Regions from separate parts of the Pantoea deleyi genome, predicted to be linked through region 2. Evidence: riboswitches for the same ligand, from Rfam matches in the RefSeq annotation. Region 2 holds a riboswitch; each other region holds the start of a gene.
What was found. A riboswitch is a leader RNA that binds a small molecule or an ion and turns the genes downstream of it on or off. The one in region 2 is predicted to bind thiamine pyrophosphate.

Region 1 (4,166 bases), 1.6 Mb from region 2:
AACCGGCCCGATGCCCTTGCCGACCTCCAGTGAATCCGCCTGCAGCAGCGCCTGCTGCAGCCAGCTTTTCGCCTCTGCAAGGGTGTCTGCCCAGTCAGCATGGCGCGGACGCAGAGCCGCTAACGCCGCCGACAGGGTACACCCCGTGCCGTGCGTATGCCGGGTGTTGACGCGCGGGGTGCTGAATCGCTGCTCTGCGCCGGGGGCGATCAGCCAGTCCGGGCTTTCGCCCGTCGCCAGATGACCGCCCTTCATCAGCACGGCCTGACAGCCCAGCGCGAGCAGTGCCCGCCCCTGCTCGCGCATCTCCGCTTCGTCGGTGGCGAGAGCACAATCCAGCAAGGCCGCCGCTTCCGGCAGATTAGGGGTGATCAGCGAGACCTGTGGCAATAACAGCTCACGGACACTGGCCACGGCGTCCGGGGAAAGCAGCGCATCCCCGCTTTTCGCCACCATCACCGTATCCAGCACCACAAAGGGGATCGCCGCCTGCTTCAGGCGGGCGGCCACCTGTTCCACGATAGCCGTTTCCGACAGCATGCCAATTTTCGCACTGTCGATGCGGATATCACTCAGCACCGAGTCGAGCTGAGCGGTGACGAAGTCCGGATCGATACGGCAGACCGACTGCACGCCGCAGGTATTCTGTGCCACCAGCGCGGTAATAACACTGGTGCCATAGGCACCCAGCGCGGAGAACGTTTTGAGATCGGCCTGGATCCCGGCGCCACCGCTGGGATCGGTCCCGGCAATCGTCAGGGCATTAATGCGTTTCATGCTGTGCCTCCAGCGTCCAGAGTGCATCAACAAACGCCGTGGCAAAACTGCCCGGCGCGGCGGCCTGTGACGCCGCCCTCTCCCCCGCTGACGACATGACCTGACAGGCGGCGGCCACGTTTAACAGCCGGTCGCCGGGCAGGCTGCTGAACCCCGCCACGACCGCTGAGAGCGCGCAGCCGGTGCCGACTACCCGCGTCATCAGGGGCGAGCCGCCGCGAAGCGCAACGATCCGCGTACCGTCGGTAGCGTAATCCACCTCCCCACTGACGATGACCAGCGTGCGCCAGGTGGTGGCGAGCTGCCGGGCGGCATCGAGCGCCGCATCCGCCTGATGCAGCGTATCCACGCCGCGTCCGCCACTGGCCTGCTTTGCCAGCGCCAGAATCTCTGAGGCGTTACCGCGGATCACGGCCGGTTCCTGACTCAATAACTGCTGGCAGAAGTCACTGCGCAGCGTCAGTGCGCCGACCGCCACCGGGTCGAGCGTCCAGGGGGTGCCTGCCTCCCGGGCGGCAGTGACGGCGGCCTGCATCGCCTGCTGACGCTCGCGGGTCAGAGTGCCGACATTGATGAGGAGCGCATCGGCAAAGCGGCTGAACTCAGCGGCTTCGCCAGCATCGATAACCATCGCCGGAGAGGCGTTCAGAGCCAGCAGCACGTTGGCGGTAAAGTTCTGTACCACCTCATTGGTCATACAGTGCACCAGCGGTGAGTGACGGCGAAAAGCGTGCAGAAAAGGCGCGAAGTGCGCGGCGGAAAGGTGTTGAGATGGCTGTGACATCATAGCTCCCAACCGGCGAACAAGAAGGCGAATGCGGTCAGGCATCAGACTTCCCTACGCTGGCATTATCCAGATCAGGTAATACGGGTATTTCTCAGCCTTCACAAAGAAGGGCACCCCGAGTCGTTTAACTAAATTCAGTCAGTCAGGATAGTAATGTCAGCAGGCGGTCCTGTAAACGCATACCGCACGATTACGGCATCACTCCCGGACTCCGTTGGCGTCCTCACTCACCGGCAGAAACCGCTCGGGCAGTCTGCGCTGCCCCGCTTCTGCCACATCCGGATTCGCGAAGAAACCCGTAACACTTTACCAGGCGATCCCGTTTATTTCGCGCAACTTTCACCTGTCGCGTTCCAGATTACCTATACAGGTTAACTGTCTGATCAATCTGGGCATTTATCTTTTTCACACACTGCACGTGTTGCCGCACTGGACTTTTTTCACGCAACGCAGAAAAAGAGTGCGCCAGCTTACAGGACAAACACAAAACGGTTAAAGAAAGCACCGACCTGTGCTATTCACAGTGCAGGATAAACCTGCCAGGGAGGCTGACGGAATGGAGAAGACCTTTCATATCGCGCTCTTATTTAATGCGAATAAGGCGTATGACCGCCAGATAATCGAGGGCGTGGGTAAATACCTGCAGCGTTCCCGTGCCCTGTGGGATGTTTACATCGCAGACGATTTCCGCAGTAACATTGACAGCATCAATGGCTGGAACGTGGATGGTGTCATTGCTGACTGCGATGTGCTGGCGGTTGAACAGGAACTCAATAAGCTGACCATGCCTGTTGTCGGTATTGGTGGCTCCTACTCCTCCGGAAAGGCTTTTCCGAATCTGCACTATGTGGCTACTGATAACTACAGCCTGGTCGCGACTGCGCTGGAGCATCTGATTAACAAGGGTATGGAACATTTTGCCCTGTACAGCTTCCCTGCCTGTCCGGATAAACGCTGGGCAACCGAACGTGAGAACGCATTTGCTGCGATCCTGCAGCAAAAGGACCGGACCGGATTAATTTATCGCGGCCATGATATCACTATCGATAACTGGCAGACGGCGCAGAACCAGTTGGCTGACTGGGTAACGTCTCTGCCAGAGGGCACCGGCATCGTCGCGGTGACAGATTCCCGCGCCAGACATTTACTGCAGATTTGTGAAAATATAGGGATCCCGGTGCCGGAAAAGTTAGCCATTATTGGCATCGACAATGAAGAGTTAACGCAACATCTGTCGGGCATCAGTCTCTCCTCCGTGGTTCATGGCGCAATAAAAATGGGTTCCTGCGCGGCTGAAATTCTTCATAAACTCTTAAAGGGAGAGTCCTTGCCGTTGCAGCGCGTGGTGGTTCCCCCGCTGAAACTGGTGGAACGCCGTTCGAGCAATTATCGTTCTATTGTCGATCCCTATGTTATCCGGGCAATGAACTTTATCCGCGATAATGCCTGTAAGGGTATCAAGGCTGAACAGGTCATCAGTTTTACCGGTATTTCACGAACCAGTCTGGAAATCCGTTTTAAAGCGCATCTGGGTGCGACCATTCACACCGTCATTCATAATGAAAAAATCGAACATGCCCGCAACTTACTCATCACCACAGATCTCCCGATGAAAGAGATCTCACTGATTGCGGGTTATCCCTCTGTTCAGTATTTCTATCTGGTCTTCAGGAAAACTTATAATCTGACCCCGAAAGCCTACCGCAGCCGTTATCAGGAGCAGAATCGTGCCAGTTAACTGGCTGAATCTATCCGTCAGCGAAACCGTATTTTCTGGCGGGAAGGCACGTTTAAAATCTACGCCGACCCGCCAGAGAGAATGCTTCAGAACAGATATTTCAGGCCGATACGCATCCGGTACTCTTTATCACCGTTTCCTGCCCGACCCAGATCGGAAATATCACCAAAAGGTTTCCAGTGTGAGTCATACTGGTAGCTAAGATAGAGCGTATGCTGCCACATATCTTTTTTGTTATTTCCGAAGTGAAAATCGTTCTGCTTCTGCAGATAGACCGGGTTATAGTTAACAAATAACTTATCCGTGACCTGCCAGTTCAGCCATAGATCATATTCGTGCGAGCTGTTTCGTTGCAGACTGTCATCCAGGCAGGGTGTTTTATAGTTGTAGTGATAGTAGCGATACCCGGCCATCACGCCGAACTGAGGGCTGAGTTGATAATTAAACTTCAGGTAGGGATCGATGTGACTGCCCTTGTGCCCCCAGCTGAAGACCATGTCGGGAATAAACGAAAACCGGTCTGTCAGCGGAATCGCGTAGGTGACTTCTACCTCTGAGTAGTTGTTCTTAAATTCAGTGTAATTACTGCCGTTGTTGATCGTGTTCTGATATGAGAAAGAAACACTGTCATTAATCACGGTTGAAATCTGCAGTCGGGTCTGGAACATTTTACTGCCGGTGGTATAGGCTTCACGAATATCCACGCCCGTGGATGAGAAATCTAACGCAAAGGCAGAAAGTGGCATAGCAGAAATCATTACTGCACTGGCTAACGCCTGTTTTTTCATCATCGCTTTCATCGTCTTTTCCCTTTATGGTAGTAATCCTTTTTATGGTCATAGAATAACCGAAAGCGCATGAATA
Region 2 (4,166 bases):
ATGGCGGCATCCAGCGGATAACGGCGCAGCGGCTGCAGGGTGACTTCACAGGCCAGCTCGGCGTTTTTACACAGCGACATAAAGTCACCCGCCTGGGCGCGCGTCGCTTTGTACTCCGGCAAATAGCGCCCGGCTTGTCGCATCATCCATACCGGCGTGACATCGACCGGCTGACGTAACAGGGCACGCAAATAACGATCGTTCTTCAGTTCACTCATCTCAACACTCTCTCAATAACAGGCGTGTAGTGTAGCACTTTCACGCTTCTGCGCGGCACAGGGCGACGGTATCTTCAATCAGGCGGCGTGCCACGGTGCCCGGCGGAGGCAGCAGCGGCAGATCGTCGAACCGGAACCAGGCCGCATCCAGCAGCTCTTTGCCGTCGTGCTGCAGATCGCCGCTCTCATACTCCGCCATAAAGGCGGTCATCAGCGATTGCGGGAAGGGCCACGGCTGGGAGGTCACGTAACGGACATTTTTGATGCGGATATTGCTCTCTTCCATCACCTCACGGGCGACGGCCTGCTCCAGCGTTTCGCCGACTTCGACAAACCCCGCCAGCACGGTGTAGACCTTGTTGCGATGCCGGGCATGGTTTGCCAGCAGGATCTCATCGCCGCGGCGGATAGCCACAATGATGCAGGGCGCGATCTGTGGATAGTAGCGTTCGCGGCAGTGACTGCACAGGCAGGCAAATTCATGTTTGCTGTGGTGCATTTCATGCCCGCAGTAGCCGCACCAGCGATGAGAGCGGTAGAACTCTGCCAGCTGCACGCCGCGCCCGGCCAGCTGAAACAGTTCCACATCCTGATCGATCAGCTGCCGTACCGAAAACATATCGGCTGGACGCGGCTCGCAAATCAGCCAGACTTTTTCACCCTGCCACTCCCCAATCGTCCGGGCTTTACTGCCCGTTAAGCCAAATTTTTCGGCGTTTCCGTGGGGTAAATCACCTTGTGGCAACCAAAGTTTCTGTTCATGGCTGACAATCCACCATCCAGCGTCTACGCTTGAGATTTCGCATTGCATTTATTTCGTCATCCTTAGCGTCAAATCGCACGCTGAAGCCCTGATGTTAAGTGTGTAGATAAACAACTATAACTCACATGGAGTTAGATATGCTTAACCAGTTAGAAGTCCTGGCTGAACGCGTAGGTGGCAGTAATGAACTGGTCGATTCATGGCTTGAAGCCCGTCGTCAGCTCCTGGTGAACTATTATCACCTCGTCGGTCTTAAACCCAACAAAGAGGCGCTGACGCGTCTGGATGAGCAGGCGCTGGACAACTTCTGTCACGGTCTGGTCGATTACCTCTCTGCAGGTCACTTCAGCATCTATGAGCGCGTCATCAACGAGATGAGTGGCGACAGCCCGATGATTGCCGCCGCGCAGATCTACCCGCCGCTGGAAGCGAACACCGAGCGTCTGATGCAGCTGTATGATGGTCACCTGCAGCAGGCGATTGACGATGAGAACTGCATGACCTTCCAGCAGGCGCTGTCCGAAGTGGGCGAAGTGCTGGAAGCGCGCTTTACGCTGGAAGATAAGCTGATTCAGCTTGCGTGGGATAATCAGCTGGCCAAACCGCCCGTTGCCAACGACAGCCAGATTGCCCGTCCGGCGTAATGCCGATTCACATCAGGGGTATTGTGATTATCCGGTAGCCCTTTTATGCTGAACAGGTTCTGAGGCCGGTACGCCAAAGGACCTTTTTTATTTGTGCGTTGAAATATCACGTTTTTACCGCTGAGGCCGCGCTAAGCGCCCGCGTAAAAACCGCTTCTTGTCGGAGTGCCCATCCGGGCTGAGACCGTTAATTCGGGATCCGCGGAACCTGATCAGGTTAGAACCTGCGAAGGGAACAAGAGTAATCAGTCGCTGTCTGCCAGCCGTTGTGCGCTGTCTGTACGCTTACTCCTTCCGAACTCCGGACAAGCATCGTTCCCCTTTAACAGGAAGATTGCTATGTCTGACCCTAAAATGACCCGTCGTGAACAACGCGCCCAGGCGCAGGAATTTATCCACTCCCTGCGGGGCGGCAGTGCGTTCCCCCGCTCCCGTCGTATCTGGATAACCGGCAGCCGGGACGATATCCGCGTGCCGATGCGGGAAATCGCGATGACGCCGACCCCTACCGGCGGCAGCAAAGACGCGCCACTCTATGAACAGAATGAAGCCGTGCCGGTCTATGACACGGCGGGTGCCTATGGCGACCCCGCCGCAGAGATCGACGTGCATCGGGGTCTGGCGAAGCTGCGCGCCGGCTGGATTGCTGAACGCGACGACAGTGAACCCCTAAGCCAGAACAGCTCCGGCTATACCCAGCAGCGACTGGCTGATGAGGGGCTGGACCACCTGCGCTTCGACCAGCTGCCAATCCCGCGACGCGCCCGGACAGGCCGCTGCGTCACGCAACTGCACTACGCCCGCCAGGGGATTGTTACCCCGGAGATGGAGTTCATCGCCCTGCGGGAAAATATGGGCCGGGATCGCATCCGCGCGGAGGTGCTGCTGCAACAGCATCCGGGCCACAGTTTTGGCGCACATCTGCCCGCTGCCATAACGCCCGAGTTCGTGCGGCAGGAGGTAGCGGCCGGTCGCGCCATCATCCCGGCCAATATCAACCACCCTGAATCGGAACCGATGATCATCGGCCGCAACTTTCTGGTAAAGGTCAACGCCAACATCGGCAATTCCGCGGTGACCTCTTCCATTGAAGAGGAAGTGGAGAAGCTGGTCTGGTCCACCCGCTGGGGCGCCGATACGGTGATGGATCTCTCCACCGGACGCTATATCCATGAAACGCGCGAATGGATCCTGCGCAACAGCCCGGTGCCCATCGGCACCGTCCCCATCTATCAGGCGCTGGAGAAAGTAAATGGCGTGGCCGAGTCACTGAACTGGGCGATCTTCCGGGATACGCTGCTTGAGCAGGCGGAACAGGGGGTGGATTACTTCACTATCCACGCGGGCGTGCTGCTGCGCTATGTGCCGATGACGGCGAAGCGGCTGACCGGCATTGTGTCACGCGGCGGTTCGATCATGGCGAAATGGTGCCTGTCGCACCATCAGGAGAACTTCCTCTATCAGCATTTCCGGGAAATCTGTGAAATCTGCGCCGCATATGACGTCTCCCTGTCGCTGGGTGACGGTTTACGTCCGGGTTCGATTCAGGATGCCAACGATGAGGCGCAGTTTGCCGAGCTGCGCACCCTGGGCGAACTGACCCGCATCGCCTGGGAATATGACGTTCAGGTGATGATTGAAGGGCCGGGCCATGTGCCGATGCATATGATCCGCCGCAACATGACCGAACAGCTCGACCTGTGCGATGAAGCGCCCTTCTACACGCTTGGCCCGCTGACTACCGATATCGCGCCCGGCTATGACCATTTCACTTCCGGTATCGGTGCCGCCATGATCGGCTGGTTTGGCTGCGCCATGCTCTGTTACGTTACCCCCAAAGAGCATCTGGGTCTGCCGAACAAGGAGGATGTGAAACAGGGATTGATTACCTACAAAATCGCGGCCCATGCCGCCGATCTGGCGAAAGGCCATCCGGGCGCGCAGATCCGCGATAACGCGATGTCCAAGGCGCGCTTTGAATTCCGCTGGGAGGACCAGTTCAATCTGGCCCTTGATCCCCACACTGCCCGGACGATGCATGACGAAACCCTGCCGCAGGAGTCGGGCAAGGTGGCGCACTTCTGCTCGATGTGTGGCCCGAAATTCTGCTCGATGAAAATTTCTCAGGAGGTGCGTGCGTTCGCCGCCCGCCAGGATACGCGCGCCGAGCCTGTCACCGTAGGCATGGCGCAGATGTCAGACCGATTTCGTCGCCACGGCGGTGAACTCTATCACCCCGCCGACACTCTGAAGGAGGATTAACGATGCCTGCATTTCCTGCTACCGCCCCGCGCCTGGGGCTTTATCCGGTGGTTGACAGCCCCGACTGGATCGCACGCCTGCTGGAGGCGGGCGTCCGCACGATCCAGCTGCGCATAAAAGATCAGCCCGAGGCGATCGCTGAGCCTGCCATCGCGCAGGCGATTGCGCTGGCTCAGCGCTACGATGCGCGCCTGTTTATCAACGATTACTGGGCGCTGGCGATAAAGCATCGGGCCTATGGCGTCCATCTGGGTCAGGAGGACCTGGATATCGCCGATC
Region 3 (4,166 bases), 520 kb from region 2:
TCCCGCTCTTCCCATCGCACAAAGTTTGCTCTTAAAATGAGGCAGGAAAAACAGAGCGCTTTTCAGCGGGAGTTCCCCTTTTATGTCCTCATCACGTCTGAAGCAGCAGTTCATCCGCCTGTGGCAGAGCTGTCAGGGGCAGACGCAGGCGATCACCCTGAGCGAGCTGGCCGATCGGCTGCACTGCTCGCGCCGCCATATGCGCAACCTGCTCAACCGCATGCAGGCCGCAGGCTGGCTGATCTGGCAGGCTGAGGCCGGTCGCGGCAAACGCTCGGTGCTCACCTTCTGCTACACCGGGCTGGCCTTACAGCAGCAGCGCGCCGAGGATCTGCTGGATCAGGATCGTATCGATCAGCTGGTTCAGCTGGTCGGGGACAAAAATCAGGTACGCCAGATGATCGGCGCGCATCTGGGCCGCAGCTTCCGCCAGGGCAAGCATATCCTGCGGGTGCTCTACTACCGGCCGCTGCTCAACCTGCTGCCCGGCTCGCCGCTGCGACGCTCGGAGACCCATATTGCCCGCCAGATCTTCAACGGCCTGACGCGAATAAATGAGGAAAACGGGGAAGTCGAGCCGGACATTGCCCATCACTGGCAGCAGACCTCGCCGCTACACTGGCGCTTCTTTCTGCGTCCGGCGATTCGTTTTCATCACGGCAGAGAGCTGGAGATGGAGGATGTGCTGGCCACGCTGGCGCGTCAGCGCCCTCACCCGCTCTTCTCCCATATTGCAGAGATCGCCTCGCCCGCCCCCTGGACGCTCGACATCCACTTAAGCCAGCCCGACGCGTGGCTGCCCTGGCTGCTGGGCAGCGTGAGCGCGATGATCCTGCCACGCGAATGGCCCACCCTAGCCGATTTTGCCCGCCAGCCGGTGGGCACCGGCCCCTACCGGGTGATCCGCAATCAGGCGAGCCAGCTGAAAATTGAAGCCTTTGATGACTATTTTGGTTTTCGCGCCCTGATCGACGATGTCTCTATCTGGGTGCTGCCCGACATCAGCGATGAGCTGGTCTATGCCGGTGTCCGTCTGCAGGGCGACAGCGAGAGCGCTGATGAGGTTCAGGAGGAGAGTCGCCTGGAGGAGGGATGCTACTACCTGCTGTTCGACCAGCGTTCCGCGCAGGGCCGCGACGCGGCGGTCCGGCGCTGGGTGAGCTATCTGTTTAACCCCATCGCCCTGCTCAACCACGCGGGCGTCGGGTATCAGCGCTACTGGTTCCCGGCCTATGGCCTGCTGCCGCGCTGGCATCACCGCCGCGACCTGACGCCGGTTGAGAAGCCGCCCGGCCTGACCCACCTGACGCTGACCTGGTACAGCCAGCATGTGGAGCATGAAGGCATTGCCAATGCGCTGCGACCCCTGCTGGCTCAGCATGGCGTCACGCTGGTGACCCGCGAGATCGACTACGAGAGCTGGTATCAGGGCGAGGCGGAAAGTGACATCTGGCTCGGCAGCGTGAACTTCACCCTGCCGCTCAACTATTCGCTGTTCGCGCAGTTGTATGAGATCCCGCTGCTGCACCACTGCCTGCCCGTCGACTGGCAGGGCGATGCGGCGCGCTGGCGTGAGAAAACGCTGCCGCTGGCCGAATGGAGCAAACAGCTAGTCGAAGAGGCGGGCCTGCATCCGCTGTTTCACCACTGGCTGCTGCTCGAAGGTCAGCGCAGTATGCGCGGCGTGCGGATGAATACGCTGGGCTGGTTCGATTTTAAATCGGCCTGGTTCGCGCCACCCGCGCTGTAACGCTTTCGCCACGCCGATGAAATGACTAGAATGTGGCGTTCTCAACGGGGTGCCGCCTGCCACCAGCAAGCAGCTGAGAGAGACCCGTCGAACCTGATTCGGTTAATACCGACGTAGGGATTTGAGAGGCCTCAGTGCTCAGATCCTTTGCGACTCATCCCCTATTCTCCTGAAGGAGCGCAAAGTGTTAAAGAAAGTTCTGCCGGTCCTGCTGTTACTCTCCGCCCCCGTTCTGGCGGCAAAACCGGTTCTCACGGTCTACACCTACGACTCCTTCTCTGCCGACTGGGGCCCCGGCCCGGCGGTAAAAAAAGCCTTTGAAGCCCGCTGCAACTGCGAGCTGAAATTTGTCACGCTGGAAGATGGCGTCTCGCTGCTGAACCGCGTGAGGATGGAAGGCAAAAACAGCAAGGCGGATGTGGTGCTGGGGCTGGACAACAATCTGGTGCAGACGGCGCAGAAAACCGGCCTGTTCGCCAGCAGTCAGGTCGACACCACAAAATTAACCCTGCCCGGCGGCTGGCATGACACGACCTTCATCCCCTTTGACTATGGCTACTTCGCCTTTGTCTATGACAGGACCCGGCTGAAAAACCCGCCAAAAAGCCTGAAAGAGCTGGTCGACAGCCCGCAGAAGTGGCGGGTGATCTACGAAGATCCCCGCACCAGCACCCCCGGCTTAGGTCTGCTGCTCTGGATGCAGAAAGTCTATGGCGTTCAGGCACCGCAGGCGTGGCAGAAGCTGGCGCAGAAAACCGTGACGGTGACCAAAGGCTGGAGTGAGGCCTATGGCCTGTTCCTGAAAGGGGAAAGCGATCTGGTGCTGAGCTACACCACCTCACCGGCTTATCACATCATCGAAGAGAAGAAAGAGAACTATGCGGCCGCCCCGTTTGCCGAAGGCCACTATCTGCAGGTCGAAGTCGCCGCGCAGTTAGCCAGCAGCAGGCAGCCCGAGCTGGCGCAGCAGTTCATGACGTTTATGGTCTCCCCCGACTTCCAGCGCACCATTCCGACCGGTAACTGGATGTACCCGGTGACCGCCACGCCGCTGCCCGCCGGTTTTAACGCCCTGACGGTGCCCGCCACCGCGCTGCAGTTCTCGCCGGAAGAGGTCGCCAGCCAGCGCGCCGGCTGGATTAGCCAGTGGCAACGCGCAGTCAGTCGCTGATGCCGGGCTGGCTGCTGCCCGGATCGTTCGCCACGCTGCTGCTAACCCTGGTGGCGTTTCTGGCCTTCGGCGCACTCTGGAGCGCCGCACCGGAAACCGATCTGCGCAGCATGTTGCAGGATGATTACCTGCGCCATGTCATCGCGTTCTCATTCGGTCAGGCGCTGCTCTCCGCACTGCTGTCGCTGCTGCCCGCCCTGCCGCTGGCGCGGGCGCTCTATCGCCGCCGCTTTCCCGGCCGTCAGCTGTTGCTGCGCCTGTGCGCCATGACCCTGGTGCTGCCGGTGCTGGTGGCGATATTTGGTCTGCTGACGATTTACGGACGCACCGGCTGGCTGGCGCAGCTCTGCCAGTGGGCCGGGATCGGCTATCACTTCTCGCCCTACGGGCTGTCGGGCATCCTGCTGGCGCACGTCTTCTTTAACCTGCCGCTGGCGACGCGTCTGCTGCTGCAGGCGCTGGAGCAGATCCCGGCAGAGCAGCGTCAGCTGGCGGCTCAGCTTGGCCTGCGCGGCTGGCACCACTTTCGTCTGCTGGAGTGGCCGTGGCTGCGGCGTCAGCTGCTGCCTGCCGGGGCGCTGATCTTTATGCTCTGCTTTGCCAGCTTTGCCACCGTGCTGTCGCTGGGCGGCGGTCCGCAGGCGACCACTATCGAACTGGCGATCTTCCAGGCGCTGAGTTATGACTACGATCCCGGCCGCGCCGCCCTGCTGGCGATGATCCAGCTCGGCTGCTGCCTGACGCTGGTGCTGCTCAGTCAGCGCTTCAGCAAGGCGATCCCCGCCGGAAGCAGCCAGCTCAGCGGCTGGCGCGATCCGCAGGATTCGCGCGCGGCGCAGCTGATCGATACGCTGCTGATCCTGCTGGCGCTGCTCCTGCTGCTGCCCCCGCTGGCGGCGGTGATTGTCGAGGGGCTGCACGGCGGCGTGCGGGGCGCACTGGCGCAGCCAGCCCTCTGGCAGGCGACTTTTACCTCGCTGCGTATCGCCACCGGCGCGGGCCTGCTCTGTGTGGCGCTGACCATGATGCTGCTGTGGAGCAGCCGTGAGCTGCGGCTGCGTCAGCGCCCGGTGGCCGCTCAGTTGATCGACACCAGCGGGATGCTGATCCTGGCGATGCCCGGCATCGTCCTCGCCACCGGGTTTTTCCTGCTGTTCAACGCCACGATCGGCCTGCCCGATTCGGCAGAGGGGCTGGTGATCTTTACCAATGCGCTGATCGCCATTCCCTATGCCATGAAAGTGC

Region 1: another riboswitch for thiamine pyrophosphate. It lies ahead of thiM (hydroxyethylthiazole kinase); the one in region 2 lies ahead of thiC (phosphomethylpyrimidine synthase ThiC).
Region 3: another riboswitch for thiamine pyrophosphate. It lies ahead of thiB (thiamine ABC transporter substrate binding subunit); the one in region 2 lies ahead of thiC (phosphomethylpyrimidine synthase ThiC).

What each region holds. Positions count from the first base shown of each region.
Region 1 covers NZ_CP071405.1:1,396,907-1,401,072, reverse strand. The annotation lists gene thiD (bifunctional hydroxymethylpyrimidine kinase/phosphomethylpyrimidine kinase) at 1-777, opposite strand, end outside; gene thiM (hydroxyethylthiazole kinase) at 764-1,561, opposite strand; TPP riboswitch at 1,596-1,692, opposite strand; gene J1C59_RS06605 (XylR family transcriptional regulator) at 2,121-3,302, shown strand; gene J1C59_RS06600 (oligogalacturonate-specific porin KdgM family protein) at 3,389-4,102, opposite strand.
Region 2 covers NZ_CP071405.1:3,795,381-3,799,546, forward strand. The annotation lists gene hemE (uroporphyrinogen decarboxylase) at 1-218, opposite strand, end outside; gene nudC (NAD(+) diphosphatase) at 259-1,029, opposite strand; gene rsd (sigma D regulator) at 1,119-1,625, shown strand; TPP riboswitch at 1,777-1,877, shown strand; gene thiC (phosphomethylpyrimidine synthase ThiC) at 1,965-3,887, shown strand; gene thiE (thiamine phosphate synthase) at 3,890-4,166, shown strand, end outside.
Region 3 covers NZ_CP071405.1:3,276,018-3,280,183, forward strand. The annotation lists gene sgrR (HTH-type transcriptional regulator SgrR) at 83-1,750, shown strand; TPP riboswitch at 1,786-1,888, shown strand; gene thiB (thiamine ABC transporter substrate binding subunit) at 1,935-2,921, shown strand; gene thiP (thiamine/thiamine pyrophosphate ABC transporter permease ThiP) at 2,897-4,166, shown strand, end outside.